3 regions of the Paenibacillus sp. FSL P2-0089 genome follow, and region 3 is predicted to be linked to each of the others. Evidence: riboswitches for the same ligand, from Rfam matches in the RefSeq annotation. Region 3 holds a riboswitch; each other region holds the start of a gene.
What was found. A riboswitch is a leader RNA that binds a small molecule or an ion and turns the genes downstream of it on or off. The one in region 3 is predicted to bind cyclic di-GMP.

Region 1 (10,826 bases), 3.2 Mb from region 3:
CGTGCTGGCGGAGCGCGGCCGGGAAGGCGGCTGGAAGCTGGCTGAAGGCTACCGGAATTCCCTGACCGGAATGAACACCAAGGAGATTGCCGCGCTGCTGGTGCCCGCTGATCCGGCGATTCTGCACGCTCTGGGCATTCAGGAGGAGTTCTCCTCGGCCGCCCGCAAGCTGCAGGCCGTCGCTACCCGGCAGCCAGTCACCCCCTTCAGCTTCCTCAGCCAGCGGATTCACATCGACGGAGCCGGGTGGCATCCCTCCGGGGAGACCTATCCCTGCCTATCCGCTTTGCAGGGAGCCTTATGGGAGAACCGCAAGGTGAGCATCACCTATCTGCGCGGGGAGGACGCCGCCGAGCGGCTGGTTGCACCGCTGGGGCTGGTAGTCAAGCGCGGCGTCTGGTACTTGGTCGCGGGGCATGACAGCGAGCTGCGGACCTACAGGGTCTCCAGAATCACTGAGGCCAAAGTCACAGATGAGTCTTTTGAGCAGCCGGAGGATTTCCACCTGTCTGAGTACTGGGAGACCTCCACCGCCGCATTCAAGTCTGCCTTGCCCAGGTACCCCTCCAGCCTTCTTGTAAGAGAGCAAACGATGAAGGAGCTGCAGAAGGAGCGATACGTCGCCCTGTTGCACCAGGAGCCTGCTGAGGCCCCGGGCTGGATCAGGGCCGAGGCCGAGTTCAACACGCCGGAGTCTGCGTGCCGGATCATCCTGTCCCTGGGTCAGGGTATCAAGGTGACGGCACCGCCTGAGCTTGCGGATACGGTTGCTGCGGCTCTGCGTGAAGCGGCAGCATTATACGATTTTTAATAATAGACCAAATGCACTAGTATCCCCTATAATATTACAATACACATTATTATTTATAGGGGGACTTTACATTATGGACTGGATGAACAAGCTGCCGTTGAAACAAAAAATCGTCACCGGATGTTACCTGGTTGCCGCTTTATTCGCTGTCCCTGTCTTAATCACGCTAATCCTCATGGACAGGCTGTTCATCGGCATTATTCTTGTCGCCGTCCTGGCAGCGCTGACTTACCCGCTTGCGCGCTTCATTGAGAGAACGCTTACATCTTCATTTGAGGATATCTCCAATGTGACGCACACGATTGCCAAAGGCGACTTCACCAGCCGTGCCGATGAGAATGGCTCCATGGGCGACATCAGCCGCTCCTTCAACACCATGATTGACAAGCTCAAAAAAATCCTCACCGATGCCTCACAGATTACCCGTCAGGTTATGGACGCCAGCCGCGGGATTGAAGACAAGAATCAGAACCTGAAGTTTGTCATGGCGCAGGTGGCCTCCTCCTCCAATGAACTGGCCCTCGGTGCTAACGAAATCTCGGTGGATATCGCTGATATGACCGAATCGATCAAGGATATCGAAATCAAAGTCTCCAATTATACGAATTCCACCAAGGAAATGAATAAAAGGTCTGTACATACGCTGGAATTGGTAGAACAGGGACGGCAATCGGTGGATACCCAAGCCGAAGGCATGCGCAAGAACATCCAGGCTACCCAGAAGGTGGCGGATACTATCGAAGCCCTATCGCATAACGCACGAGGCATTACGATGATTACCAAGACGATTACCGAAATTGCTGAACAGACCAATCTGCTGTCGCTCAATGCTTCTATTGAAGCCGCCCGTGCAGGCGAGCATGGCCGCGGGTTCGCCGTTGTTGCCCAGGAGGTCCGCAAGCTGGCCGAGGAATCCACCGCTTCAACCAAAGAGGTGTTCGGTCTGGTACGCAGCATCGAAGCGGATATCAAGCAGGCTATCGATAACATCGCCATCAATGAAGAGGTAGTCCAGGTGCAGAATGAGATGATTACGGAGACAGCCAACATTTTTGCTCAAATTGTGCATAGTGTCCAATACATAACCGAGCAGATTGCCTCCTTTTCCGCAGAGAGTGACCTTATGCTGGAGAGCGCGCTCAAGATCTCCGGGGCGATCGAGAATATCTCAGCCATCACCCAGGAGACCGCCGCAGGGACGGAAGAGGTATCCGCAGCGATGAACGAACAGATTCATGCTCTTCAATCCGTAGCTGAGGAGACAGAGAAGATGACCTCCGCGGTCTTCAACCTGCAAAAAACAATTCATATTTTCAAATTTTAACCTCAGCACAAAGAGACACGCCTGCGGAATTTTCTGCGGGAGGTGTCTCTTTTTTTGGGCAAAACAAAGATTGTTATGTAATATTCACAAATTGTTGAAATTGTGCATAAGGGTAAAAAACGTGCTTTGCACTTCTTTACTATAGTCGTTCTATTGTCATGGCTTGTCTATAAGCTAATATCTCACATCACTATTACTTAAGTCCTATCACCGAAATATGTAATGCTGTATATCTAGTGAATTCTTAATGTTTTGCAGTAAATCAGGAATGTAATGAGGCTTTGTGCTCACTTCCCACATTAATCAACCTAAACGGCCATTTGCATTTTAAGACTTTAGTCTTCCAGGGACAACCATTTTCAAAAGTTTGAAAATCCAAATATTTAGCCATTTCCACTCCTGAATATTCGTCAAATTCCGAGTTTCTTCTCACAGGGGTTATTGACAAAAGCGGAGCAAGGAATATATTGTAAAGGAAAATTCTCCACAAATTCATTTATAACCGCATACCGGCAAAATTCACCGAAAGGGAATGACGCAAAGCCATGGATCTACAGTCTCATTTCTGAAGTGGGATCATGACAGCCAGGTTGCTGAAAAACTGTGAACGCCTTAGGTTTCGCGTTTGATTATGGTGATTCGTGCAACAGACCTGTGCTCCAATGGTGAGTACAGGTTTTCTATTGCTGACGTATACAAATAACAACTTGCGGGGTGGATGTTCTGAAGACAGTTGCAGATTATATGGCGGAAGCATTACACGATCTGGGAGTCACTCATTCTTTTGGAATCATAGGCAAGTCTATTTGCCCCATCGCTTTGAAAATGGTTGACTACGGTATAGAGTTCATCCCCGGCCGGCACGAATCCAGCTCCGGCTTCGCCGCCGGCGGTTATGCTCTGAAGACCGGCAGTCTCGGGGTAGCCTTCGGCACCTCCGGTCCGGGGGGAACGAATCTGCTCACCGCAGCAGCGCATGCCAAGGCCAATAATCTTCCCGTCCTCTTCATCACCGGACATCAGTCCATCAAGGAGCTGGGCATTCCCCAATGTCAGGATTCCACTTCCTACCTGGCTGATTTGGCGGATATGTTCCGGCCGGCCACCCTCTTCAGCAAGCTCGTTGAACGCGGCGATCACTTCAGCACGATTTTCAACCATGCCCTATCCATCGCCCTCGGTGACCAAAAAGGTCCGGTCCATCTCTGCATTCCGTTTGATGTGCAGACAGAGCGGCTCGCGGAATGCCGGATTGTTCTGCCGGAACGCGAGGGACTAGTCAGTTATCAGAACTATGACCGGGTCATCTCGGCGATTAATCAATCCGCTAGGCCGCTGATCATTGCCGGTAAAGGCGTCAACCGCTCAGGTGCCCATCAGGAACTGGTTCAGCTGGCCGAAACCTTCAACATTCCTGTAGTCACCTCTCCAGGCGGCAAAGGTGCAATAGCTCATGATCACCCGCTCTACCACGGTCCTGTCGGCGTTGGCGGCTCCTCGCACGGCGATGAATTGCTGAACAACAGCGACCTGTTCATTGTTCTGGGCTCCCGCCTGAGCGACATGACCATCTGCAACCTGAAGCCGGAGAATCATCCGCCGCAGCTGATCCAGTTCGATGTAGATCCAACCTTTGTCGGCAAAATACTGTCCTCATCCACCATCGCTGTCGGCGGGGACTTAAGGGACAACCTGGCACTGTATCTTCAGAAGCTGGACCCCTCTACGGTCACCAAGCATGAAATCACAATCTCCAATGCTTACAATGACGAGTTGCCCGTGCTGGCGGGGCTCTCTCTGGCTTCGGTAATGAGCACGATGAGCGACTTGATTCCTTACAACAGCAGCGTGTTTGTAGATGACGGCAGCCACGGGTTCAATGCTGTGAAATGGTTCAATGTCCGCAGGCCCGGCAGCTTCATATTCGATGCCTACTTTGCTTGCATGGGCAATTCAATTGGCATGGCGATCGGCGCCAAGACGGCTTCTCCCGGAGAGACTGTCTTCTGCATTACCGGTGACGGCTGTTTTATGATGCTCGGAACTGAAATAAACACAGCCGTTTGCAAGGACATTCCGGTGATTTTCATTGTGGTGAACAATAAGCAGCTGGATATGGCGCTTAAGGGTATGGAGAAAACGACTGGCCGGATTGACGGTACGATCTTCGAGGTTCCGATGGATGCCGTGAAATTCGCCGAATCGCTGGGTGCAGCCGGCTTCCGCTGCGAGACGCAGGAGGAGTTCGCTGCCGCAATCCAAGAAACTGTGGCACTTAACAAGGCAGCTGTAATTGAGCTGCTGACTGACCGTGATGAAATGCCTCCTACGGCCCACCGCACGCTGGATCTTACGTAAGGAAGCCGTATCCGCACACCTTTTCTAACCTACTATCAGGAGGACATATCGTGAACAAGAACATGAACAGCGGACTCGATCATTTCACTGATCTCTCAGGAGATTATGGGGCCAAGGCCCTGGCTCCGATCAAAGAGCATTTTCCGGAATTAGCCGAATATATCATGGGCAATGCCTATGGCGATATTTTTCAGCGGACCACGATTGGCTCTGACTGGAAGGAGATCGCGGTGATCTCGTCGCTGATTACGATGGGACAATATGAACAGCTGGGGGTTCATTATGTAATGGCGCTCCGCGTTGGCATGACCGTCGAGCAGATCAAGGGCGTGCTGCTGCATCTGACCCCTTGCGTCGGTGCCCCCCGGGTGATTTCGGCCTTTAATGTGCTGCTGGATACTCTGGAGGAAATCAAAGAAAAATCTTCATAAATCTACAAATTTCGACTTTTGATTGCACGTTTCAGTATGATCTGGTTATAATGAAGGCAAAATATCCCAAATCGAATTGCGGTTTTGTCGAATATAGTCGCAGGAATAACGTTTTGGAGGTATTGGAAATTACACTTAGGGAGAGATCAACATGGGACAATTTATTTTGAAGACAGATACTGCGAAGAAAGTAATCAATATTGAGCTGGAGGGAACCTTCTCTAACGAGGACGGGCTCAAATCTATACAGGCTTACCAGCAGACTATTAACCCGATCAGCCCTGCTGAATATGCACTAGAGATCGACTGCCGCAAGCTGAATGTAACCGCTCCTGATGTTGTACCGCTGCTTGAAGGCTGCTTCATCATGTTCAAGGCTGATGGCTTCCAGAAAGTGAGTCTTACCCTGGAAAATAACCCGATCCTCAAAATGCAGCTGGCACGCCTGGGCCGCAAAGCAGGACTTGAGAATCTGGAGATCACTTCAACCGTACAAGCTTAATAAATACAATTTAAACCTAAATCAGCCGCTTGAAACGCACAGGTTCATTCATTAAACCGGCTGCTAATGCTGGAAGAGAGTTTTGTAAGAAGCAGATTCGTGAGAAGTATAGCTAACAAAACTTTAGGAGGTCTGTACTATGGCGGGGATTCGCATTAAGGACATTGATATCTACCATCCAGACAAAAGAATCGGCAATGACTTTTTCATTCAGCATTTTGATGACAAAGGTATTGATATCCGTGGACTGCTGGCTACTCTGGGCCGTGAAAACCGCTACAGCATCGACAGCCCGGATGAGAATTCCCTGACAATGGCTTTTGAAGCCGCAAGTAATGTTCTGGAGAAGACCGGTCTTACCGGCCCTGACATTGACCTGATCGCTTATGCAAGCCAAACCCCTGAATATATATTTCCTACGAACTCATTGATGATTCACCGCCTGATTAACGGAGCTTCGCATACCATCTGTATTGACAGCAATGCCAACTGTGCCGGAATGACCGCCTCGGTTGAGCAGGTCAGCCGCCAGATGATGGCGAACCCGAGAATCCGCCGCGCCCTGGTCATCGGCTCCGATTACGTGGCACCGCATGCGGACAAGAATGATCCGGTATATTACGCGAACTTCGGTGATGCCGCTGCCGCTGTTATTCTGGAGCGCGATGAGCATTCGGTCGGCTTCATTGACTCTATCTACCAGACAGACACCTGTGTGTACGGCAACTCTCTGTTCCCGGCAGAAGGCCTGGCTAAGCTCGGACGCACCGGTGTTGCCGCAGGAGAGTTCAATGTGAAGTTCATTCCATTCGATGATTCCATCTGTGTGGATGCCGCTTCCGAATCAATCAACACTCTGCTGAGCAACAACGGGATTGCCCCTGAATCGGTCAAGGCTGCCTGCTTCTCACAGCTGTCTCTTCCGAACATCCAGGCCGTCTCCGGCAAAACCGGTATTAACCCTGAGGCCGCAGTCTACATAGGCGATGAGTTCGGCTATACCTCGACCAGCAGCCCGTTCATTGCCCTTCACAGAGCCGTCACTACCGGGCAGCTTGAACGCGGAGACAAGGTCCTGTTCTGGACCGTGGGCGCCGGATGGCAGAATGTCGCATTTGTAATGGAGTACTAATCTTACTGTTCATTCTGTTCCAGAGTAAAAAACGGCCCGCAGCAGAGTTTCTGCCTGCGGGCCGTTTCTGTTCTTAATGCCTCTACTCCGCTCTAAAGTCTGCCTTCGTGCTTGCCCTCATGCTTCTCCCAGCCCATCGTGCGCGACACAGCATCCTGCCAGGCACCGTATCTGCGTTCCCGCTCCTCCGGCTCCATCTGCGGCGAGAAGACCTTCTCGGCCGTATTGAAGCTCTCTAGCTGCTCACGGGTCCATACCCCGGAGGTAAGTCCGGCTAGCAGCGCAGCGCCAAGTGCTGTAGTCTCCGCGTAGGTTGTACGTGTCACTTCGCTGCCCAGAATATCGGCCTGGAACTGCATCAGCAGATTGTTGCGCACCGCACCGCCGTCTACCCTCAGGCCGGTGAGCGGCATGCCGGCATCCTTCTGCATTGCGTCGATGACATCGCGGGACTGGAAGGCCAGTGATTCCAGCGTCGCCCGTACCAGATGTGCGGAGGTGGTGCCACGCGTCAAGCCGAATATGGCGCCCCGCGCATACATATCCCAGTAAGGCGCACCCAGGCCGGTAAAGGCTGGCACTACCACAACCCCCTCACTCTCGTCCACCTCGCTGGCCTTCTCTTCCGAGTCGGCGGGCGCGACAATTAGCCCCAGCCCCTCCTGCAGCCACTGCACAGCCGCTCCAGCCACGAAGACACTGCCTTCCAGTGCATAATAGAGCTCATCCCCCATGCCCCAGGCTACCGTAGTCAATAGGCCATGACTGGATGCCACAGCTTCAGTGCCTGTATTCATGAGAATGAAGCAGCCTGTCCCATAGGTGTTCTTAGCACTGCCTGCCTCCAGGCAGGTATGACCAAACAGCGCTGCCTGCTGATCCCCCAGCACCGACCGGATAGGAATCTCCAGACCGAACCACTGCTGGTCACAGACACCGAAATCTCCGCCCGACATCCTCACCTCCGGCAGAATGGACGGCGGAATACGCAGCGTGTCTATCAGCTCTTCATCCCACTGGCGCTCATGCAGGTTATACATCATCGTTCTTGAAGCATTAGTAACGTCTGTAGCGTGTACCGCACCCCCGGTCAGCTTCCAGATCAGCCAGGTGTCTATCGTTCCCGCCAGGAGCTCTCCCTTGCCCGTACGCTCTCTTGCTCCCGGTACATGATCCAGAATCCATGCCAGCTTGGTCGCCGAGAAATACGCGTCGATGACAAGCCCCGTCTTGTCCGCAATGACTCCGGCCATCCCCTGCGATTTCAGCTCCTCACATTGGTCTGCTGTCCGCCGGTCCTGCCAGACAATTGCCGGATAGATCGGTTCGCCTGTAATTTTATCCCAGATAAGTGCAGTCTCCCGCTGGTTGGTAATCCCGATTGCCGTGATGTGATTAGCCGGTACAGAGCTTGCTGCAATGGCATCTCTGGCTGCGGCAAGCTGGCTCTCCCAGATCTGCTCCGGGTCATGCTCCACCCAGCCTGGGCGGGGAAAGGATTGCTTGATCTCATATTGCCCCTGCGAAATCACTTCCGCCTCTGTATCAAAGAGAATTGCCCGTGAGCTGGTAGTACCTTGGTCCAAGGATAAGATCATAATGCCCAGCCTCCTGCAAGCCTTAGCTTGAATATATGTTTCACGATGAACAATATTAATGTGGTGATTTCAACAAAAAGCACCTCTGCTCTCAGAGGCGCTGTCATGCATGGTCTTGGTTTACTGTTTTTCGACAGGAAGCCGCAGGGTAAATGTGGTGCCTTCTCCCAGCTTGCTGGAGGCATAAATGCTGCCGTGATGCGATTCGACGATATTCTTCACAATAGCAAGACCAAGCCCGGTACCGCCCGTCTCCCCGCGCAGGCGGGCTTTATCCGCTTTGTAGAAGCGTTCGAAGATAAACGGCAGATCCTCGGGGTTAATGCCGGCCCCCTGGTCTCTGATCGCGATCTCCACCAGACTCCTGCCCTCCAGTACTACTGTGCCTGCCAGAATAGAGATTCTCCGGTCCGCCGGAGTGTGCCGGAAGGCATTATCCAGCAGATTGGTCAGCACCTGCTCCAGCTTGTCTTCATCGGCTGCCCCCAGCAGCAGTTCCTGTTCAGGCTTCTTAAGCTCCAGCATGATATCCCGCTCCTTGGCTCTGACGGAGAACTTGCGGTATACCCGCTCCAGCAATTCTCCCACATCCACCCTGGCCTTCAGCATATCCGTATGTCCTGCTTCCATGCGTGCCAGGTCCAGCAGATCCTTCACCAGACGGCCCATACGCAAGGATTCATCATGAATGACCTGAACCAGCTCACTGCTCTCCTCCGGAGAGGAAGCCATTCCGTCTAGTAGTGCTTCACTGTAGCCCTGCATCATGGATAGCGGGGTGCGGATCTCATGGGATACATTGGCCACGAAATCACGCCGCATCTTCTCCAGACGTACCTCTTCGGTCACATCCCGCAGAACGGCAACAGCTCCGCGCAGATGATCTTCGGAATAGAGCGGTGCCATGTGCACCGACCATACCCCCTGCCGGACATGGACATTGGAGCGTTGATCGCCCCCGCCCTCAAGGGTGCTGAAGAACAGCGGGCGAAGCGGCGGCGGCACCTCACTGGAAGCGGCGGCCTTCGGAAGTAAGCCGTTATCCTCTTCTTCCTCCCAGGCAAGATCACTCCAGGTTTCGAGGAGGGTCTGGCCATGCGGATTGGTGAGGATGATCCGGCCTTCGATATCGAAAGTGATTACCGCATCGCTCATGCTGCGCAGAACACTGGATAAATGCCCTTTTTCATTATTCAGACTGCGTATATTCTCTTCCAGCTCTTCCGCCATGTGGTTAAACGATGTGGCGAGCTGGCCGATCTCATCGCTTGTGACCAGGGTCAGTCTTGTTCCATACTCGCCGCGGCGGATGTCATTCGCTGCCTCAATAACCTGCTGCATCGGCTGGGTGATCTTCGTGAACAGGAACAGTGCAAAGAAGGTGGTCAGAGAGAACCCTATCATGCATGTATACATGAACAAGCGCTTGATTGCACCGGAATTGGTGAAATTACTGTCGATGTAAGGCAGCAGGAACAGCCCGAGTGTAATGAGCACGACAGCAACCAGAAAGATGATCGTGATCCACAGCTTACCGACAAGGCTTCTCCAGAAGTTCACTTATTTAGGCACCTCTAGCTTATAGCCTACTCCCCATACCGTTGTAATCATCGCTGCCGATTCCGGGGATACCTTATTCAGTTTTTCACGCAGACGCTTGACATGGGTATCCACGGTGCGCAGATCTCCGAAGAACTCATAATTCCATACATCCTTCAGCAGCTCCTCACGTGAGAACACCTTGTCCGGTGAGATGGCCAGATAATGCAGCAGCTCGTATTCCTTGGGCGTCAGACTTACCTCTTGGCCCCCTGCGCTTACGCGGTGTGCATCATGCTCAATAATCAGGAACGGGAACACGATATTGTTGCTTGAATTACTCTCTTTGGACAAAAATGCCGTTGCGGAAGAACGGCGCATGATCGCCTTGACCCGGTAGATCACCTCGCGCGGACTGAACGGCTTGACGACATAATCGTCTGCCCCCATCTCAAAGCCCTGCACCCGGTTAATCTCCTCACCCTTAGCGGTAAGCATCAGGACCGGTGTGGACTTCACCCCTCTTAGCCGGGTCAGCACTTCAATCCCGTCAATACCCGGCAGCATCACATCCAGCAGAATCAGACCGTAGTCATTGGCGGTTGCTTTGCGCAGGGCGATTTCCCCGTCCTCCGCCTCATCAATCTCGTAGCCTTCTTTTTCAAGATACATTTTGAGCAGGCGGCGGATACGTTCTTCGTCATCCACCACCAGAATTCTATTCAAGTGCTCAGCCATTTACACAACAACCCCTTCATCAATTACAGTAGAACGTCACCCTGGATCATACGCATGCCCGAAAGAAGCCTGAGCTTATCAGTCCGTTCCCGCATATGAATGAAGTCCGGCGATAACCAGGTTAACGCCGACCAGGGTAAACATTACGATTAGAAAGCCGAGTACAGCGAGCCAAGCGGATTTGCGTCCCTGCCAGCCGCGGGCCAGCCGCAAATGGAGATACGCACTGTAGAACAGCCAGGTGACGAGAGCCCAGACTTCCTTGGGGTCCCACCCCCAAAATCTGCCCCAAGCCACCTCGGCCCATATCATTGCAAAAATCAAAGCCCCCAGTGTGAAAATCGGAAACCCGATGGCGATCGCCCTGTAGGTAATCTCATCCAGGTCATTCTC
Region 2 (10,826 bases), 290 kb from region 3:
CCAGACCTCTTCGCCTACTCTATTCCTTTGTAACTCCATGTGAGACGTCCCACAACCCCAAGAGGCAAGCCCCTTGGTTTAGGCTGTTCCGCGTTCGCTCGCCGCTACTGACGGAATCACTATTGTTTTCTCTTCCTCAGGGTACTTAGATGTTTCAGTTCCCCTGGTCTGCCTCTGCATTTCCTATGTATTCAGAAATGAGTAACTGCGAATTACCACAGCTGGGTTTCCCCATTCGGACACCCCCGGATCAAAGCTTGCTTACAGCTCCCCGAGGCAGTTTCGTTGTTCGCCACGTCCTTCGTCGGCTCCTGGCGCCTAGGCATCCTCCGTGTGCTCTTAGTAGCTTAACCAATGCGTTTTCCCTAAGGAAAATCGCTAGTATCGCCATTAATATGAAACTTGTTTACACAAGTTCAGCTTAAAGGAATGTTCTAAAACGCAAATTCGTTTCGGTATCCAGTTTTCAAGGATCAAGTTTAAAGATGAGAGCTTAAACTCTCAAAACTGACCAACGAGTGAGTATTCGAACCCAAGGGTTCTATTAGTGGAAGCAAAGCTTCCGATTTGAATGTCTTCATTGCAGAAGACGATTCTCCATAGAAAGGAGGTGATCCAGCCGCACCTTCCGATACGGCTACCTTGTTACGACTTCACCCCAATCATCTACCCCACCTTCGGCGGCTGGCTCCCTTGCGGGTTACCCCACCGACTTCGGGTGTTGTAAACTCTCGTGGTGTGACGGGCGGTGTGTACAAGACCCGGGAACGTATTCACCGCGGCATGCTGATCCGCGATTACTAGCAATTCCGACTTCATGCAGGCGAGTTGCAGCCTGCAATCCGAACTGAGACCGGCTTTGCTGGGATTGGCTCCACCTCGCGGCTTCGCTTCCCGTTGTACCGGCCATTGTAGTACGTGTGTAGCCCAGGTCATAAGGGGCATGATGATTTGACGTCATCCCCACCTTCCTCCGGTTTGTCACCGGCAGTCACTCTAGAGTGCCCAGCTTCACCTGCTGGCAACTAAAGTCAAGGGTTGCGCTCGTTGCGGGACTTAACCCAACATCTCACGACACGAGCTGACGACAACCATGCACCACCTGTCTCAACTTTCCCCGAAGGGCACCTGATGCATCTCTGCTTCGTTAGTTGGATGTCAAGACCTGGTAAGGTTCTTCGCGTTGCTTCGAATTAAACCACATACTCCACTGCTTGTGCGGGTCCCCGTCAATTCCTTTGAGTTTCAGTCTTGCGACCGTACTCCCCAGGCGGAGTGCTTACTGTGTTAACTTCGGCACCAAGGGTATCGAAACCCCTAACACCTAGCACTCATCGTTTACGGCGTGGACTACCAGGGTATCTAATCCTGTTTGCTCCCCACGCTTTCGCGCCTCAGCGTCAGTTACAGCCCAGAAAGTCGCCTTCGCCACTGGTGTTCCTCCACATATCTACGCATTTCACCGCTACACGTGGAATTCCACTTTCCTCTTCTGTACTCAAGTCACCCAGTTTCCAGTGCGACCTCAGGTTGAGCCCAAGGTTTAAACACCAGACTTAAATAACCGCCTGCGCGCGCTTTACGCCCAATAATTCCGGACAACGCTTGCCCCCTACGTATTACCGCGGCTGCTGGCACGTAGTTAGCCGGGGCTTTCTTCTCAGGTACCGTCACTCCGGTAGCAGTTACTCTACCGGACGTTCTTCCCTGGCAACAGAGCTTTACGATCCGAAAACCTTCATCACTCACGCGGCATTGCTCCGTCAGGCTTGCGCCCATTGCGGAAGATTCCCTACTGCTGCCTCCCGTAGGAGTCTGGGCCGTGTCTCAGTCCCAGTGTGGCCGTTCACCCTCTCAGGTCGGCTACGCATCGTCGCCTTGGTGGGCCGTTACCCCACCAACTAGCTAATGCGCCGCAGGCCCATCCCCAAGCAGCAGATTGCTCCGCCTTTCATTCTTCTCTCAGGAGAAAAAAGAAATTATCCGGTATTAGCTACCGTTTCCGGTAGTTATCCCAGGCTTGAGGGCAGGTTGCCTACGTGTTACTCACCCGTCCGCCGCTAAGTCTGAAAGGAAGCAAGCTTCCTCTCAAACTCCGCTCGACTTGCATGTATTAGGCATGCCGCCAGCGTTCGTCCTGAGCCAGGATCAAACTCTCCAAATTGGTATTTAGAAAGAGCGATTGCTCATTTTGAAACATCTGACGAGAATTTACATTCTCATTTTTGGATCTCACCGAAGTGATTTCCAGATACTCACTCGTTGTTCAGTTTTCAAAGATCAAGCTCGTTGTTAGTGTCGATGTCATCGTCACCAGCAACTCTTATAATATATCACGTCCATCTGAGCAATGCAAGCTTTATTTTTGAAATCACTTATTTAAGTAATCTCTCATTTCCTTTGCCGCTCCAACAACGCTTATTTATAATAACCTATCCTTCTATTAAAAAGCAACCTTTATATAAATAAAAATAACCCGCTTAATGACTAAGCGGGTTATTCTCAGATAATGCTATAGTTACAGCTATTCTTAGTAGAATTTCGCTGCAGTATATTTGCTTGCTGATTTGATCAGTTCAGTTGATGCTGTTTTCTTACCCAGACCTGCATCCACTGTAGTATCAATCGTCACCCATTTGCCATTCAGGAACACTTCGTTCCAGGCATGGTATGAAGTTACATAGCTTGTATTCCCCATAACCAACTTGGTTGGAATCCCTTCACTGCGGAGCATAGTAGCGAACAAGGAAGCGTAATCGTAGCAGATACCCTTATTGGTAGCCAGTGTGTTGTCGTTGTTCGGAATATAATCTGTGCTTACGCTGTTGGCCAGAGAGTAGTCATATTTCACGTTAGCTACGATGTAATTGTAGATAGCCTTAACTTTGTCTGCATCTGTGGTCAGACCCTTTGTAAGCTGTGCTGCCTTTTGAACGGATTTATCGGAAGAACTCCACTTTACATTCTGTACAGAGCTCAAATATACGGCATTCACATTGCTCATTGAGAGAGATACAGTCTCGGAAGATAGTACCTTGTATTTGTTACCGGTAGTATTCTCAAGAACGGAGACCTTGTAAGAGCCATTACCTTGTTGCAGCGGGAACGTCTCGGTCGGTTTGGAAGTGTATAAGTTGTAAGTATAGCTGTTATTGTCCTTGGTAATCATGAGCTTCATCTTCTTGTCTTTAGGAACATCGTACGAAACCCCGATAACCCCTTGATCAAGTTGTCCAACATTTAACCAGCTTGAATCTGCATTAGCAGCTTGAGCAGTGCCTGTCTGCACGGAAGTGACGATCACAAAAAGTGTAATCAGCATTAAATAAAACTTCTTCATGGATAAAACCCCTTTCGGTAGCTGGCTGCCATTCTTACGGGAAGGCCCTTTAGCTTTGCGTCCCTACCTTTCGATAGGTTTGCCGTTATCGTATAAGCTTTATCTGTCCAATCTACTGCCACATAATGACAGATTCAGAATGAAAACAAACAAAAAAAGCCTCTTCATTCGGTAACTGGCTGCCATCCATGACGGGAAGGCCCTGTAGCTTTGCGTCCCTACCTTTCGATAGGTTTGCCGTTATCGTGTATTAGCTTTCATAGTTATAGCTTACCATATCTCAATCTATTAGCAAGACCCAAATCACTAGATTCCCGCAAAAATAGACTAAAATTTTATGTTTTTTGACCTTTCTCAGCATTGTCCTATGACAATCAGGTCAACTTTGCATGAATGATGAGTCTGTGGGTAGGGTTGACAAGCGGATCACAGGTAATGAGGGTCAGAATCTTATCATCATCCTTACCCTTCAGTACTGAAATATCGGTAGGCTCTACAATAGATACATCATATACAACATATTTGTATTCCTGTCCGCTTGTAATAACAGTAATGGCATCCCCTTTACCGACCTCATCCAGTCTGTTGAACAGCCGCCCTGCCGTTCTTGACCGATGTGCCGCAATCGCTGCATTGCCTACCGCGCCAATCGGAGCTGTCTCCTTCATATGCGCGGCTGCATGCTTCATATTGGTCTTGGTGGCGCCCTCCAGTACAGGCAGCTTCAGATCGATTTTATCGATTTCAATAATAGCGGTGATTTTGCCTCCCACTTCAAGCTCGGGCGCTGTAGTGGGAACCGGCTCTTCCGCACCAGACTCTTCAGCCAGCAGCTGGGTGACTTCCGCATAAGGCTTGCTCAGATCCTGGCTGGCAGGAGCCGTAGCCGAAGGAACGATTTCACTATAGGCCTGTTCAGCCTCTTCCAGCAGCTTCTGCTGCTGACGGTCCTCGTACCATTCGCTTCCTTTGGGGTAGAGCATAATCAGGACCCCGGCAAGTATAATCAAATAGGATAACTTCCGCATGACAATCGCCTCCGCAATATAGAATAAGTGCTTTCCTCCGAAGAATACGGGCAAGATATACGCTCTCTTTAAAATACCCACTTCCGGCTTCCAAAAAAATTAATGATTACTGTAACAAAGGTAACCAGCACCTTGGCCATCAGCACCTGGACGCCCAGCCGATCAGTCAGCAGATGAATCAGCAGCACCGAAATGCCCAGCACCAGCAGATTCAGCACAATAAATCTCACCAGCTGCATCCGGTCAAAGCGGCCATCCCCGCCTCTGTCCCTTCCCTTGAAGGTCACCTTTTTATTCCAGAAAAAGCTATTGGCCGTCCCGGCACTGTAGGAAATAATCTGTGCAGGGGTGTTAAGCATGCCCAGGGAATGCAGCAGGGTAAATACTGCAAAATCAATGAACGTGTTAAGCAGGCCCACCGCATTGAATTTCAGAAATTGGATCATGCCTGCGCGCCAAGCCTTATCTTGCATAATCGCTTGCCTTCCGCGTGTCTTCGGCCTCTGCCTCCGGGTAGCCTCGGGTCTCGCGTACGATATAAAGCGGTCTATCCTTAGATTCATCATAGATCCGTCCGATGTATTCCCCGATCACGCCCAGCAGCATCAGCACAATGCCGTTAAACAGCAGGTTCACCCCGACAATGGATGCCCAGCCCGGCACAGTCCAAGAGGTGAAGACTTTCTGGAATAAGACCAGAAACAGGTAGATGAAGCTGGAGAAGGACAGGAAGAAGCCGACATAAGAGGCGATTTTGAGCGGCTTGTGCGAGAAGGAGGTGATTCCGTCGAGCGCAAAGCGGATCATTTTTTTGAGCGGATATTTCGTCTCCCCGGCGAAGCGTTCCTCCCGCACATATTCCACCATGGTCTGCCGGAAGCCGACCCAGCTTACCAGCCCCCGTACATAACGGTTCTTCTCCTTCAGGCCGCGCAGCACATCGCAGACCTTACGGTCGATGAGCCGGAAGTCCCCGGTATCTGTGGGAATCTCCACACTGGTCATGCTGCTGAGCAGACGGTAAAAGATTTTGGCTGTCACCTTCTTAAAGAAGGTCTCTCCGTGGCGCTTCAGCCGCTTGGCATAGACTACCTCATAGCCTTCCTTCCACTTGGCGATCATCTGCAGGATGACCTCCGGCGGGTCCTGGAGATCTGCGTCAATCACCACAACAGCCTGGCCTTCAGCATAATCCATACCCGCCGTAATCGCCACCTGATGGCCGAAGTTACGGGAGAAGTCAATCAGCTTGACATGCTCATCCCTATTACTGATTTCGCGCATAATCTCAGCCGTACGGTCCCGGCTGCCGTCATTGACGAACACGAGCTCATAGGAATCCCCGCACTCATCCATTACTTTTTTGAGCCGTTCGTAGGTTATCTGAATGACTTCCTCCTCATTATACATGGGCACAATTACACTATATCTGGCCTTCACAAGGGTTCCTCCTCAATTTATTGTAAGCCACAGCTTCCTTGATGCGCTTCATCAACATCAGCTTTGAGCAACTATGCGGCTCTTACAGTTCCCCTCCTAGAATACCCAGGAAGGGAACCAGCGAAGTACATGAATGATATAACTGCTGTTCACCTGCATGCCGGACAATACCGGATAGAACATTACAAACAGAATGGCGGCGGCCGCAACATAGGCGTACCGCAGATAGTTGGCACCCTGGAACCTGCCGTCAAGCAGCTTCAGGATGTACACAATAGATAGAATCATAAACGGCACCATCGCAAAGTAATGGTACAGGAAGGTCTCACGCGGCACAAGCATCCACGGAACATATTGTGAGAAGAAGCCGATCCAGATCATATACAGGCTCTTGTCCCGGCGCTTCAGGGTGAACCATACAGCCGCCAGCATCGTGAAGATTCCTGTCCACCAGATCAGCGGATTGCCCATCGTTACTATGCTGCTCGCCTTGCCTGCAGGCAAGCCTTCGCCGCCGCTGAAGAACCACACCGGACGCTTCATGAACGGCCACTCCCACCAGGAGGAGGCGAACGGATGTGTAGCTACAAGCTGACTGTGATAGTTGTACATATTCTTCTGGGCATCAATCAGCCCCTTAACGGTGAAGCCCTCTGCCGACGCAGATAGTGAAGGAATGAAGGACAGGCTGTATATGATTCCCGGAATGATGACGAAGAATCCGATGCAGCTAGCCAGCGTGATGATCGTGTTCTTCCAGAAGGACTGATCTGCAGTCCGGCAGGCGGCTTTGAGCTCCTGACCGCTCAGCTTGCCTTCAGCCAGCAGGCGTCCGGCAGCCTTGTATTCTCTGTAGCGTTCAATGAGTACCAGCGCAAGCATAATAGCAAGTCCTGCGCCTCCGTAGATCACGATCCACTTCGAAGCAACCCCGATGCCGAAGAACAGGCCGGACCAGAACAGCGGAGCCAGTGTGGTCCGCAGCGGCACCCGGTAGAAATTCATCGTGAAATACCGCTGCATGAAATAGAACATCAACATAATGAAGAATACACCGTACACATCGATGGTCGATATCCGCGTCTGGGTGAAATGCATGAAGTCCAGAGCGAATAATCCCGCTGCCAGTGCAGCATAGGTGGTCTTACGGAACAACCGAATCGCCATGATATAGATCAGCGGCAGCATCGCAATCCCGAACAAGGTGCCGATGATCCGCCACCCGAACGGATTGACGCCGAACAGCTCCATCCCTACCCCGATCAGCAGCTTGCCAAGCGGCGGATGCGTGTTCTCATAAGGAACAATATTATGATAATGCTCATAAGCCGTACGGGCATGATAGATCTCATCAAAATACGTACTGTTCATGAAATTAGAGTTCTTGGGAATGACGGACTGCTCGTCAAACAGATTGGCCGGCGTTCCTCTTTTAGCTGCTGCTCCCGAATCGGGTGTCACGCTTGCTATCGTCAGAGGAACCTCCGGTGCCCCCTGCTCATAGAAGGCCATCTCATTGAGGGTGAAGCCTGGAGACGTAACCGAGAGCTTGACATATCTTGCAGATACGTTAAGCGGCTGGCTTTTCCAGATGAAGACATTGCCCACATCCTCGCTTACCTCAAGCGGGCTGCTCCAATTATCAGGGGTCTGGCTGAATTCCAGCTGAAACTTCCCTGTTCCGACACCGCCGAACACATTAACCCGCTCCAGTTGATGGGCCTGCCCCAGATCCACATAGAAGCTCTCGCCGCTGGCTGCTGGCTCCCACAGAGTCTCAGGTGCCTTGTTATCTCCCAGATGATAGAGGGCAAGCGCCCCGTATAGCACGGTGATACCGAGCATCCAGATCCAGTCTCTGCGCTTCAGCTTCAGCGGAGAACGGCGCTCAGCAGGGGCAAGCGGCTTGATGCCTTCTGCAAGCAGCAGATCTGCTGCGTACGCCTCCTTGGGGGTAACCGGCTCAGGCAAAAGCTTCGCAGTTCGGCGGATATATACATCGTATCCAATATAGAGCAGATATATCGCAAGAATGATAGTGGTAATAGCTGTAACCAGAACAATGCCGTCAGCCGGCGGATTTCCGCCGGTATTCAGATACGCCAGTGTATAACCAACATTGATGTACTGGGTCAGGGAGAACCCGAGGAACAGGGTCAGGAACCGCCGGTCCCGGCTCTCCATGAAGGCGAATAAGGACAGAATCAGTACCGGATACAAGTAACGCTCATGCATTTTGGTACCGAATACGAAGACAATCGTGATCAGCACCATAGCGATGAAGTAGGACTTGGAGAGATCCTTGCGGTCCTTGGTATTGAAGGAATAATAAGCAGCAAGTGCTACTGCCACCAGGATGAAAATAAAGCCCCATATACGATACGGTATGCCGAGCCAGGTCACATCCAGCGCCGACCACATCGGGTCAGTCAAGGCATACAGATTGAATGCATTCACTGTGGAATACGGATAGGAGGACAGTGTGCTTTTGTAGAGGTTAATCAAGCCTGCAAAACCGCCGTTGTTCCAGAAGAACGGGGCTGCGAGGACAAGGAAAATCCCCAGTCCGTACAGGGCGCCCAGCGCAAGCTGCTTCCAGGCCCGGTGATGGTAGAAGGCAAGCAGCAGCACAGGTGTGAAAATCAGCGCCTGCGGCTTGATTAATGTAGCGACGGCAAAGAAGATCGCTGCACGTACGAAGCGCTTATCGACAACCCCGATCATACTGAGCAGCAGAAAGATGAGGAAAAAGGAATCCGCCTGCCCCCAGGCTGCCGAATCCATCAGCACAGCCGGATTGAACAGGAACAGCATCATCAGCCCCATAGCCAGCCCGGAGCCGAGCCTGGTTCGCGCGCTCTTATAGATAATCCAGCCAAGCACCAGATCCGAGAGCATCGCAGGCAGCTTGAAGAGAACCGTCTCGGCACCTGACCCGCCCGCAAAGTTAAACAATCCGCGCAGCAGGCTAAGCAGGTATAGCACATATAAGTACCCCGGCGGGTAATCGGCGAAATAACCTTCCTCATAGAATTTGCCCGGTCCAAGGTCGGTCAGACGCTGGCCCCAGGCCATGAAGGTGTTCATATCATTCTTATAGCCCTGTGCCGTAAGGCCGATCCAGATCCGCAGGATGAATGCCGCTCCAAACAAAACGTACAGCCAGCGGGTGTAGATTACATCCTCCTGTCTCAGCAGACGCTCACTGCGGAAGGCTCTTGTGTACAGAAAAGCAAAGAACAGGCAGAATACTCCAGAAAGCAGCAGCAGCTTGGCCGGAGACACCTTATGCGGCACTTCCTCCGGCTTGCTTCCGCCGTCCGCATCTGCCGGGGGAGCCTGGGCGCCGCTGTCCAGTGAGATGATATTCGATCCCTCCGGTACTGTATCCAGCTTCTCTACGGACAGATCATCGAAATAGGCCTTACCCTGAATCAGATTGGCATAGCCGCCCAGCGCAGCGCCGATTCCGATCTCGGTCTGCTCCTTGCCGGTCTGGCCGATGAACTCCAGACGCTGCCATTCACCGCCGGTATCGCTGGTAGCGGGATAACCGCCCCCAATGCCTACCGGGAAAATATTGGCTCCGATTCCCCCGCCTGCGGTGCTGGCTATTTTGACGTATCCAGAGATTCTGTAATAGCTATCCGGCAAGACGGTAACGGTCTGCACCCACTTCAGGTGATTGGGCTCCAGATTCTCAATAACCGCCGCTTTGCTGCCGGAATGAACCTCTTCCGACTGAACGGATATGGAGCCCGCCGCATCTCCGGCAATCCACATGTCCTTGGTCCAGCCTGCCGGTGCCCCCTCTTCGCCTTCTTCAAAGCCCGGGTTCTGCAACAAATTCCCTTCGGCATAAATGCTTGTTACAGGAAGAATAAATAATAAGAGCATTAGTATAACGGTTGCCGCTGCACGTACCTTCTTGGTCATCGTTCTACCCTCACCTCGTCAATGTTAATCCAGCCATTACCGCCGGTTATGTATACTTCTGCCTGTATCCCCTGCTCCAGAGTGACCGCAGGAAGTGTGACCTGTTGATAGGCTTCCGCCGCAGGCAGCTCTGTCTCTGCAAGCAGCTTACCGGCTGCCCGGATGCCGATCTTCCCGCCGCTGCCGCCGCTACTGGACATGACGGTCAGTCTGTACTCACCGGCTGATGCAGTGAAAGCCTGCGAAACGATGTTCTCCGTTCCGGGATCAAGATATGCCAGCTTACTCCCGGCGAAGGGGTTGTTGACAGCAACTCCCGTTCCCGCAGAGAAGGACCAGCCCGCCGTCCCTTCTTCAAATCCGCCATTCACAAATTCAAATGCAGCAGTCTTGGGTGTATCTTGAGGCCCGCCATTCTGTTCACTGGTGAGCATTACGCTGTAGTTGGCAAAACGCTTCACTCTGGATCCGGCGCTTGCCGCAGGCGGCGCAGCAGTATTCGCATAGATATATGCGGCATTCGCAGGCACCCTGTTCAGATCATCAAACCTGTATCTTCCAAAGGAAGAGACGCGCTGAAAGGCCTCTCCCGGATTGGCATACTGAACGGACTTCAGGAAATCATGCGGGCTGATCTGTTCATAGAACAGCACATAAATATAAGGCATATTCACCTGGTTCGTAAGATAGACTTCACCGGAGCTGTGTTCCGAAGCATACTGCACAGCCTCCCCTAAGGATTCATAGAAGACTGGACCGATGCGTTCAGGGAACTCGCGGAAATACGTATTGGAGAATAAAATAAACATCATGGCGAACCCGGCCGCGGCCAGGATGGCTATCCCTTTGACTCTGCCTGCCAGCCAGACGAATCCGGTGCTTACCAGCATAATGAACGGATAAAAAATAATATTAATCCGGTTAATATTCACAGTTGTAATCAACGCCATTAGCACCGCCACCAGGAACCATAGCAGCACGGCTCCCCTACCAGCGCTCTCCCTCTCCCGCCGGCTTGCCCACCAGGAATGCAGGAGAACGATCAGGCCGAGCAGTGCAAAAGGCAGCGCCAGCGGGTACGC
Region 3 (10,826 bases):
CTACTATACCCACGCGCATAAAATCACCTATTCCCTCCAGGCTATGGCTGTAGGGCTGTCACAGATCATCTCCACACTGATGGAGGTGTCACGGGTTGAGGGCATCAAGGAGATGGCCAACAAGGCCGAGCTGAAGGCACTGCAGACCAGCATCAACCCCCATTTTCTGTTCAATGCGCTGAATGCGATTATCTCCTCCATCCGGATCGACCCGGACAAGGCGCGCGAGCTGATCGTCAATCTGTCGGGGTATATGCGGTATAATCTGGAGCTGACCGATGAGTCCATAGATATCCGGCGCGAGCTGCAGCAGGTGCAGCATTATGTGGAGATTGAGAAGGCCCGCTTCGGCAGCCGCCTGAGCGTTCTGTACGATATAGATGAGGTAGCGGTACGCATTCCGAGTCTGGTCATTCAGCCGCTGGTGGAGAATGCGATTATCCACGGGATTTTGAAGGGGAAAGGGAACGGAACGGTAGACATCTCGGTCAAGGACCACGGAGACAGCGTAAGGGTGCGGATTGCCGATACCGGAGCGGGGATCAGTGAAGAGACGATTGCGAAGGTCTACAGCGGAAGCATGGAGGGCAACAAAATCGGCCTCAACAACGTGCACCAGCGTATCAAGTTGATCTACGGTACGGGTCTGACCATCCGGCGGCTGGCTAAGGGGACGGAAATCTATTTTGATGTGATAAAGGAGCAGCGATGAGAGCGATCATTGTCGAGGATGAAGTGCTGGCAAGACAGGAGCTTACGTATCTGATTCAGACCCATAGCCGGATCAAGATTGCGGCGGAATTCGAGGACGGGCTGGAGGCGCTGAAGTATCTGCAGACGGATACGGTGGATGTGATTTTCCTGGATATCAATATCCCTTCAATTGATGGGGTGCTGCTGGCCCATAATATCAGCCGGTTCGCGGTCAAGCCGTATATTGTGTTCATTACAGCCTATAAGGAGCATGCCGCCGAGGCATTCGAGATTGAAGCGTTCGACTATATTCTGAAGCCTTACAGCGAGACGCGGATCAGAGCGATGCTGCAGAAGCTGGAGGGTGCCATCGCGGCCAGGAGCCGCCAGGGGGAAGAGGGGCCGGTGAAGCTGGGCAGCGATAAGGTCAATCTGTGGAAAAATGAAAAGATTATCGTCGTCGATGCGGACGAGATCTATTATGCTTCGGCGCAGGAGAAAACAACGAGTGTGATCACCAAGGGGGAGGAATACAGCATGGCCCTCAGTATCAGTGAATTCCATACCCGCCTGCCGCAGGAGCAGTTCTTCCGCTGCCACCGCTCCTATCTCGTCAATCTGTCCAAAATCAAGGAAATCATCCCCTGGTTCAACAATACCTATCTGCTTAGGCTGCGTGATCTGAATGTGGAGGTTCCAGTCAGCCGCAGCAAGGTGAAGGAATTCAGGCAGATTATGCGTCTCTAACGGCAGTTCATTCCCCGTCAGTGTCATCTCATTCCGGATTTCTCTCAGAAGGAGCTCCTTTCGCTACAATGAAGAGGCAGAGTAAGCCTTGAAGCGACTTCAGCGACTTCAGAGAGAAAGAGGGAATTCTGATGATAACGGATACAGCCAGTAAACGGTGGCTCATCGTATTAGGTACAGTAATTATGCAAATGGGACTCGGTACCATCTACACCTGGAGCCTGTTCAACGCACATCTTGTTAGTACATTTGGGTTTGAGCTCAGCTCAGTTTCGATAACGTTTTCTATTACCAGCTTCGCCTTGGCCTTCGCCACACTGTTCGCAGGCAAGCTGCAGGACCGGTTCGGTCTCCGCAGACTGACCGCAGCTTCCGGTATACTGCTCGGACTGGGGCTGATTCTAAGCTCACAGGCCAGTTCCTTGCCGATGTTCTACCTGCTGGCTGGCGTAGTGGTCGGGTATGCTGATGGCACGGCGTATATTACTTCGTTGTCCAACCTGATGAAGTGGTTCCCGAAGAATAAGGGACTGATCTCCGGGGTGTCCGTGGGTGCTTACGGAACGGGCAGTCTGATCTTCAAATACATCAACGGCGGCCTGATTGAATCGGCAGGGGTGTCGAATGCTTTTCTATACTGGGGCCTGATGGTCATGCTGATGATCCTCCTCGGCTCGTTGCTGATCCGGGAGGTTCCGGTGGCTGCACCTGCTGTAACTGCTGCGGGAAACCGGGCATCGTCCGCTTCCGGGGCGGCTCTGCTGCCTAAGGATTATACGGTAAAAGAAATGCTCCGCACGAAGGAAGCGTACCTGCTGTTCGTGATTTTCTTTACCGCCTGCATGAGCGGCCTCTATCTGATCGGTATCGTGAAGGATATCGGTGTGCAGCTGGCGGGTATGGATGTGGCGACGGCGGCGAATGCGGTAGCGATGATCGCTATTTTTAATACGGCTGGACGCCTGATTCTTGGCGCATTATCCGACCGGGTAAGCCGCACCAAGCTGATTAGTATCACGCTCGCAGTAACGGCTGTGGCAATGTTTACCCTCAGCTATGCCACACTGAGCTATGGCCTGTTCTTCGCCTGTGTGGCGGCCATCGCCTTCTGCTTCGGCGGTAACATTACCGTCTTCCCGGCGATTGTCAGTGACTTCTTCGGCCTGAAGAATCACAGCAAGAACTACGGCATCATCTATCAGGGCTTCGGGATCGGCGCGCTGTCCGGTTCGTTCATCGCCGCCTTCCTCGGCGGGTTCAAGCCTACTTTTAACATCATCGGTCTGCTGTGTATTCTGGCCTGTATCCTGGCGGTTTCGCTTAAGCCTCCGGTAGCCAGAGCAGCCAAAGCCAAGGGAATGAGCCTGAAGCCTTCACGGCATACGGCTTAAACCATATATCGACTTATCGACTTACGTCGGCTTAAAGTAGTATAGACAAAGAGAATAGCTTTTGGAGAAGAGATGTCCTACGTTCGCGTGAGCGGGTGGTGGAGGTCTTTTTTTCATGGTCGAAAACAAACATGTCTTTCGAGGCACAACTCCAGCATGAAAATGAGCAGTGTACCTAATACAGAATGTCGTCCGTTCGACTGTTTAACGTACTTAATTCAGCAAACCGACCACAAATGGACTGGACGCGCTGCGTAGGCCAAATGTAATCGAAAAACCGACCACAATTGGACTGGGTGCGCCGCGTCGGCCAAATGTAATCGAAAAACCGACCACAATTGGACTGGGTGCGCCGCGTCGGCCAAATGTAATCGAAAAACCGACCACAATTGGACTGGGTGCGCCGCGTCGGCCAAATGTAATCGAAAAACCGACTACAATTGGACAGGGTGCGCCGCGTCGGCCAAATGTAATCGAAAAACCGACTACAATTGGACAGGGTGCGCCGCGTCGGCCAAATGTAATCGAAAAACTGATCACAATTGGACTGGGTGCGTCGCGTCGGCCAAATGTAATCGAAAAACCGATCACAATTGGCCCGGACGCGCTTCGTCGGCTAAATGTGGTCGAAAAACCGACCACATTTAGCGCGGTGGAGGTGCGTGGGCTGCCGAGAACAGGCGCATGGTGGTATGAGCGGGTATGGCTGAGTCAGAGTCAGCGGATATAGCAAAAAGGCATCCGGGAGGGCGTAGGGTTACGCTCTAACGGGTGCCTTTATGTTAATTAAATGGTTGGAGAAGCGATGGGCCGGGGGCTTAGCCTTCCAGCAGCAGGGATTCCGGGTCCTCCAGCAATTCCTTGACTCTGACCAGGAAGCTGACCGCTTCTGATCCGTCCACGATCCGGTGATCGTAGGACAAAGCGATGTACATCATCGGACGGTTGACCGTACGCTCCTCATCCAGCGCGATTGGGCGCAGCTGGATCTTGTGCATGCCGAGAATGCCGACCTGCGGGGTATTGAGGATCGGTGTGGACAGCAGGGAGCCGAACACTCCGCCGTTCGTGATGGTGAAGGTGCCGCCCTGAAGCTCCGGCAGGCTGAGCGTATTGGCGCGCGCCTTGGAGGCCAGCTCGCCGATACGCCGCTCGATCTCTGGGAAGCTAAGCCGGTCGGCATCGCGGACGACGGGTACGACCAGGCCTTCCTTGGCAGCTACGGCAATGCCGATGTCGTAATATTTTTTCAGCAGGAGATCTTCCCCGTCGATCTCGGCGTTCAGCATCGGGTAAGCCTTGAGCGCGCCGATGACGGCCTTGGTGAAGAAGGACATGAAGCCGAGTCCGACCTCGTGCTTCTCCTTGAAGGCATCCTTGCGGCGCTTGCGGATGTCGAGAATGGCCGTCATGTCCACCTCGTTGAAGGTGGTCAGCATCGCGGCCGTCTGCTGCGCTTCGACCAGGCGGCTGGCAATCGTCAGCCGCCGCCGCGACATGCGCTTGCGCTCGGTGGCTTTGCCGTCCTCGGCATGCGGCGCCTTGCCCGCTGCCGGCGGCGCGGGCTTCGCCGGCTCCGGCCGCACGGCCGCCGGAGCTGCTGGCGCAGCGGCCTGCGGCCCCGCTGCGCCATGACCATCCACATCGGCCTGACCGATCCGGCCGATAGGGTCGCGGGCACTGACCTCGCCGAGGTCGATGCCCCGCTCCCGCGCCAGCTTGCGCGCCCCCGGCGAAGCCAGGGCCGCAGTGCCTGCCGCCGCACCTTCGGCGGCGGCTGGAGCCGTTACCGCAGCGGCCGGTTCAGCCGCTGCGGCACTTGCGGCAGCAGCAGGCGCGCTGCCGCTCTGCGGAGCATTATCTGCTGCAGGCTTGCCCCCGCTGGCAGCACCTGCCCCGGCGGCGCTGCCGATGATGCCGATGGCTTCGCCAACGGCAACGTTCTCGCCCGCCTGGCGCAGGATGGAGGAGATGACGCCGTCCTCCTCTGCACTGATCTCGAGATTGACCTTGTCGGTCTCAAGCTCGGCAAGCACATCTCCCTGGCCGACAGTGTCGCCTTCTTTAACCAGCCATTTGTAGATCGTTCCTTCGGAAATCGATTCGCCCAAATCGGGTACTTTTATCTCGGACACAGGCCGTACCTCCCCAAATATAGTGGTGTGCGTGATATCGGATGACCGCCTTGCTGTGCTCAGGAAGACGGTACAGGTGCTTGCACTGCAGCATTCAATTTCAGGGCTTCCCGGACAATGCGCCGCTGCTCGAAGCTATGGACATCTGCGTAGCCGCTGGCCGGACTGGAACGGTCCGGACGGCCGATATACTGGACAGTGACCTTCTGCGGTGCGATGGCGCGCAGCCGGGATTCGGCATACGTCCACCCGCCCATATTCTTCGGTTCTTCCTGCACCCAGACGATCTCCTCCAGAGAGCTGAAGCTGCTCAGGTGAGCGCCAAGCTCGCGTTCCGGGAACGGATAGAGCTGTTCCATGCGCAAAATGTGCAGCCAGGAGAAGTCCTGTCCGCGCGTTGCCTCCAGCTCCGTCTGCAGGTCGATGGCCACCTTGCCGCTGCATACCACGAGGCGCTTCACGGCTTCCGGCTTACTGCCGAGCAGCGGCTCGGGAAGAACCGGCTGGAAGGTGCCCGAAGCGAGGTCCGCTCCGGCTGAGGTGCTGCGCGTGTTACGGATCAGGCTCTTCGGCGCCATGATCACCAGCGGCCGGGCATCCGGTTGTCCGCAGAGCGCGGCCTGACGGCGGAGCAGATGGAAATACTGCGAAGCGCTGGTCAGGTTGGCTACAGTCCAGTTCTCCTCGGCGGAGAGCTGGAGGAACCGTTCCATTCGGCCGCTGGAGTGCTCTGGTCCTTGGCCTTCATAGCCATGAGGCAGCAGGATCGTCAGATTGCTGCGCTGCGTCCACTTGGCACGGCCGGCGGAAATGAACTGGTCGATAATGACCTGAGCGGCATTGGCGAAGTCGCCATATTGAGCCTCCCAGATGACGAAGGTCTCCGGTGCGAACACGTTATAACCATATTCGAAGCCGAGGACAGAGGCCTCGGACAGCGGACTGTTGTAGACGCCGAAGGAAGCGCTGGAATCACTCAGCTGATGCAGCGGAGAATAGAGTTCGCCGTTCTCGCTGTCATGCAGCACCAGATGGCGGTGGGCGAAGGTGCCGCGCTGTGAATCCTGTCCGCTGAGGCGGATCGGCGTGCCATCCTTCAGGATGGTAGCGAAGGCCAGTGTCTCTGCCAGCGCCCAGTCTACCCGCTCTCCGTCATTCAGCGCATCCTTGCGGCGCTGCAGAATCCGTTCCAGCTTCGGATAGACCTTGAAGCCTGCCGGTACGCGCAGCAGCTCGCGGTTAATCTCCTGCAGACCAGCCAGAGGGAAGGCAGTCGGACGCTGCTGGGGACTGCCATTATCCAGCGCGACGGCGGTTTTGGACTCCGCATTCTTCTGCTTGCCTTCCTTCATCTGATCGAAGGCCTGCTGGAGGACGCTCTCCGCCTCGGCAATCATGTTCTTCAGATCATCGGCTGTGATTACCTTCTCGCGCTCCAGGCGTTCTGCATAAGCGCGGTACACAGTAGGGTGGTTCCGCACTTTGCCGTACACAATCGGCTGGGTCGTCTCGGGATCATCCATTTCATTATGTCCGTGGCGGCGGTAGCCGATCAGATCAATCAGGAAGTCCTTCTTGAACATATGGCGGTAAGCGCTGGCCAGACGGACTGCGGCAATGCAGGCTTCCGGGTCATCGGCATTAACATGCACGACCGGAATCTCATACCCTTTGGCCAGGTCGCTGGCATAATGGGTGGAGCGGGAATCCTCGCTCTCGGTGGTGAAGCCGATCCGGTTATTGACGATAATATGCACGGTACCGCCATTCTGATAACCCTGCAATTTGCCGATATTAAGCGTCTCAGCGACAATACCTTCGCCAGGGAAGGCTGCATCGCCGTGCATCAGCACAGCCATAGCCTTGCTTGTGTTCAGCTTAGGCAGTCCCGGAGCGTTGCGTTCTTCCTGTGCGGCGCGTGTGAAGCCCTCGACGACAGGATTGACGAATTCAAGATGGCTCGGGTTATTGGCCAGCGTGATCCGGGTGCGCACGGTCTCGCCTTCGCGGACGGCACGGTCAGCCCCGAGATGGTACTTCACATCACCGCTCCAGCCGTAGGTCACGCCCATGGAGCCTTCCGAAGGGAACAGCTCTTTGTTCGGCGAATGATGGAACTCTGAGAAAATAATATCATAAGGCTTGCCCAGAATATGAGCCAGCACATTAAGTCTTCCGCGGTGGGCCATACCCATCAGGATATGCTCGGCGCCGTCATGCGCGGCAGCCCGCACAATCTCATCCAGCATTGGCACAAGGGCATCATTGCCCTCCAGGCTGAAGCGCTTTTGACCGACGAAGGTCTTGTGCAGGAAGGTCTCAAAATGCTCCACCTGAACCAGCCGCTTCAGCAGCTCTTTGCGTTCTGTATTATTCAGCGGGGCAGGGGAGGTCATCGATTCCGCCTGGCTGTTGAGCCAGCGCAGCTCGCGTTCATCATGCACATGCCCGAATTCATAAGCAATGGTCTGTGTATAGGCCTGGCGCATTCTGTGGACGGCATCCATCGCGGTATGCACATCCGCAGGGGCATTATCCCAGATCAGCGAAGCGGGCAGGGCATTAAGATCCTCGCGGGTAAGCTCGTAGGTCTCCAGCTCCAGCCATTTGGCCATCGGGTTCGTGCTGCGCTCCAGCGGGTCAATGTCTGCGGCCATATGGCCATATATTCGAATATTGGCGATCAGCTTCGAAGCCTTGACAGCCTTCTTGAGCCACTCGGCATCTGCTGATACGGCAGGCCTTGGAGCCCTCTCGGCATCGGGTGCCAGTGGAGGGGGGCCGGATACGGTGAAGAGATCGCGGTAATGCTGTTCAACAGAAGAGGGGTCCTTGACAAATTGCTCATATCTTTCTTGGATGTAGCCCAGGTTGGGGCCGTAGTATTTGCTCCATACTGTGTCGTTATAGGGCTCTTTGACTGCCATGAATAGGTCCTCCTAACGGATAAACTCCACGCGAGGCATCCAGTGTGCCACTTGGCGGAGCTGCAAATGTTTGCGGTTTCATTCTCATCCTATTGTGCTACTTTCCGGCGGGGTAATCAATTCATACTTTCGGTCAATCCGTTCGCAATTTGGCATGATTCATTACAGTATTCATACGGAACTATCATAAATAGAAAAAACTCATATAACAGCCCGTTATACATACAAATGGGTAATTGTCTCTATACGATGTTGCGTGCAGCGGCAAGTCGGGGCGGATGGGGTTCCCTTTAGTATATTTAAACTATTAGATAGTGTTTGAACTTGGAACTGGAAATATTTATACAAGCCGCTGGCAATTTCAGCTAAGTTTCCTCACATTTTTTCATAAAAAAATTCCAGAAAACGACACACTAATTGCGTATGATCTTGTATAATGTTATTGCGGAGAACGGTTTCATCGATTCTTGCCAGATCCTTTCATGATGGAAAGGGTCCAGTAAAAGGTAAACCTGCCGAAAGACAGGGGCACAAAGTCTCGGATCTAAAGTAGAAATACTACAAAGTAGCAATACTACTATGATGGCCGGACTGCCTGGGGACGCGAAAATTCTAGGAGGAGATTTCTTGGATATGTCCAACCAGGGGAATGACGAGCTGCAGGCAGTAGATCTGGATTTAGAATGGGTGCACTTGCTGATGTCTGCCAAGCAGGCGGGGATCGCGGCGGAGGATATCCGCCGGTTTCTAAGTGAGAAGGCGCTCCAGGCGATGTAAGGGCGGTCATCATTGTTCGGATACATACAGAAAAGGCACAGCGTCCGGTACGCTGTGCCTTTTCTGTATGCCGCTTGAAAGGCTGCCTTCGCCGAAGGTGGCCTCCCTGCCGTGCGGAGTCTTCCCTGTGGCATATAATGCTCGTCTAGTTGTCCTTTTGTTCCATGCGCCATTTCTGGTAATCGAGGAATTCCTTGAATTCGCGTTTGCTTATACCGGAGGCCATGGCCTCCTGAACAAGCCGGAACCATTCCCCGTCCAGAGCCTGTTCTTCCGTCTCTGCCAGTCCGCCATACAACAGTGCATGAATGGATACCTGAAGCGCGTCAGCGATTTTTTCGATGAATTGAATGGAGGGGTTGGATTGAATGTTCCGTTCCACATTACTGAGGTATGATTTCGCCACATCAGCCTTATCGGCAAGCTCGGATAACGAATAGCCCTTCTCCAGCCGGAGTTTGTGGATGCGGCTTCCCATAGTATCTGACACGATTACAACGCCCTCCGTACTTTTTTTGGTGAAAAATAAGAAGTTATATGCTTTGCGCTATACATTCTCCTTATCTTTCTCGTTGAAACGGTACCGCCCGTTCAAAGGCCGGCAAAGCCGTTTTCTCTTGTCAGTATAACAAAAATCCGCAAAACGGACAAAAATCCTTGAACCCGGCAGCGGGAAAAAAGAAACGGCATACCCGGCCCGGATGAGGGAGGATATGCCGTCTTGATGGATTGCTGAAACGCTGCCTTCCTAATAAAAGGCCGGCAAAGCCATTTTCACTTGTATAGGCTGGCCCCTGATCTACTTGGCTTCTCCCACTCCTTGAAGAGCATCGAAGGTCCAGTTCAGAGCTAAGCCGTCACCCTGGAAAATGTTCTGATCGAGCGTGTTGTCTACGAATTCGAAGGCGATCTTGAAGGTCTTGGACCCGGCGGCGGCAATCCCTCCTGGCAGTACACCTGCTGCTACGAGATCGTAGCTGGGGGTGTTTTTCAGATCCTTCAGGGAGATCTCGGACAGCACATGACCGCTTAGTGAACCGCCGGTGTACGTATTATCCAGGAGCTTGACCTTGAAGTGGTCTCCGAGATCCTGGCCCGCGTTATCGCCCTTGGCATCGGTCACGGTGTAAGTGGTGGCAAGCTTGAGGAATTTGATATCCAGTGTGCCGTCATTGGACAAGGTGAAGGTGCGGACGGTGTAGTCTCCCGGCTTCAGATTCGTCAGCGCTACCGGAGTATTGAAGGAAGAGCCGAGCTTCAGCGTACCCGCTGCGAAGGTTGCCGTGCTGGTAGCTGTGGAGCTGAAGTAAGCGAAGGTGCCCCCGCCGATTAAAGACAAGCCCAGTGCTGCCGATGCTACGCCAAGACCCAATGTTTTTTTGATACCCATTATTTATTTCCTCCTCGAATGGTTTGTTTTTGTGGAATTATTTGAGCGTGCCTTTTTCCTGGTTGGCTTCGAAATTCAGAGTCAGTGCAAGCGTGTCGCCCTGATAATAGTTCTGCGGCTGGAGGGTCTCCTTGAAGGCGAACTGGATGGTCAGGTTATCCGAGGTGCCGGCTTTGATGCCGGACTTCTCTCCGCCTAAGATCGCTCCGAGAATTCCCCGGGCCACCAGATCGGGACTCTCCTGCTCCAGATCGGCCAGCGAGATGACCAGGAGCGGCGATTCCTTCTTATCCTTGTTCACGAGGAAGGTCACAATAATATCATCCTTGAAATTATGGGAGCCGTTGTCTCCCTGGGCGTCTGTAATGGCCGATGAGGTGCGCAGTACCACTTTGGGAATATTGAGCGTCCCGTCATTTTTGAGCTTGAAGTCCCGTAAGACGGTATCGCCCGGCTTGAGATTGCTGAGATTAACAATGACGGAGGGATCAGATTGTAATGATAGGGTTCCGTTGTTAAAAGAAGCTGAGGAAGTAGAAGTGCTGCTGAAGTAAGCGAAGGTGCCTCCGCCGACCAGGGTTAAGCCTAATGCTGCCGATACAACGCCGAGACCTAATGTTTTTTTGACGTTCATTTGTTCATCCCTCTCTTATGAGTCTGCTTTGTGCATAGCCGGTGCTTCCGGCAAGCTGTATTGTGGCTCCGCGTTTCGTAAACGGGAGAGAACAATTGATCATTGTACGAGGTCAGTCAGAGTATCCGGCCC

Region 1: another riboswitch for cyclic di-GMP. It lies ahead of NST69_RS19550 (thiamine pyrophosphate-binding protein); the one in region 3 lies ahead of NST69_RS00375 (anti-repressor SinI family protein).
Region 2: another riboswitch for cyclic di-GMP. It lies ahead of NST69_RS01590 (transglutaminase-like domain-containing protein); the one in region 3 lies ahead of NST69_RS00375 (anti-repressor SinI family protein).

Annotation. Positions count from the first base shown of each region.
Region 1 is NZ_CP152006.1:4,642,424-4,653,249, forward strand. It holds gene NST69_RS19540 (YafY family protein) at 1-811, shown strand, start outside; gene NST69_RS19545 (methyl-accepting chemotaxis protein) at 885-2,135, shown strand; cyclic di-GMP riboswitch class I at 2,637-2,733, shown strand; gene NST69_RS19550 (thiamine pyrophosphate-binding protein) at 2,850-4,493, shown strand; gene NST69_RS19555 (carboxymuconolactone decarboxylase family protein) at 4,544-4,924, shown strand; gene NST69_RS19560 (hypothetical protein) at 5,076-5,426, shown strand; gene NST69_RS19565 (3-oxoacyl-[acyl-carrier-protein] synthase III C-terminal domain-containing protein) at 5,566-6,558, shown strand; gene glpK (glycerol kinase GlpK) at 6,651-8,156, opposite strand; gene NST69_RS19575 (ATP-binding protein) at 8,277-9,716, opposite strand; gene NST69_RS19580 (response regulator transcription factor) at 9,717-10,433, opposite strand; gene ccsA (cytochrome c biogenesis protein CcsA) at 10,512-10,826, opposite strand, start outside.
Region 2 is NZ_CP152006.1:375,868-386,693, reverse strand. It holds rRNA gene NST69_RS01600 (23S ribosomal RNA) at 1-353, opposite strand, end outside; rRNA gene NST69_RS01595 (16S ribosomal RNA) at 604-2,164, opposite strand; gene NST69_RS01590 (transglutaminase-like domain-containing protein) at 2,531-3,340, opposite strand; cyclic di-GMP riboswitch class I at 3,354-3,434, opposite strand; cyclic di-GMP riboswitch class I at 3,508-3,589, opposite strand; gene NST69_RS01585 (class D sortase) at 3,715-4,368, opposite strand; gene NST69_RS01580 (GtrA family protein) at 4,437-4,841, opposite strand; gene NST69_RS01575 (glycosyltransferase family 2 protein) at 4,831-5,808, opposite strand; gene NST69_RS01570 (glycosyltransferase family 39 protein) at 5,905-9,744, opposite strand; gene NST69_RS01565 (hypothetical protein) at 9,741-10,826, opposite strand, start outside.
Region 3 is NZ_CP152006.1:84,935-95,760, forward strand. It holds gene NST69_RS00350 (sensor histidine kinase) at 1-712, shown strand, start outside; gene NST69_RS00355 (LytTR family DNA-binding domain-containing protein) at 709-1,440, shown strand; gene NST69_RS00360 (OFA family MFS transporter) at 1,572-2,831, shown strand; gene odhB (2-oxoglutarate dehydrogenase complex dihydrolipoyllysine-residue succinyltransferase) at 3,650-4,966, opposite strand; gene NST69_RS00370 (2-oxoglutarate dehydrogenase E1 component) at 5,026-7,893, opposite strand; cyclic di-GMP riboswitch class I at 8,389-8,492, shown strand; gene NST69_RS00375 (anti-repressor SinI family protein) at 8,527-8,670, shown strand; gene NST69_RS00380 (helix-turn-helix domain-containing protein) at 8,816-9,148, opposite strand; gene NST69_RS00385 (TasA family protein) at 9,470-10,060, opposite strand; gene NST69_RS00390 (TasA family protein) at 10,098-10,694, opposite strand; gene NST69_RS00395 (signal peptidase I) at 10,794-10,826, opposite strand, start outside.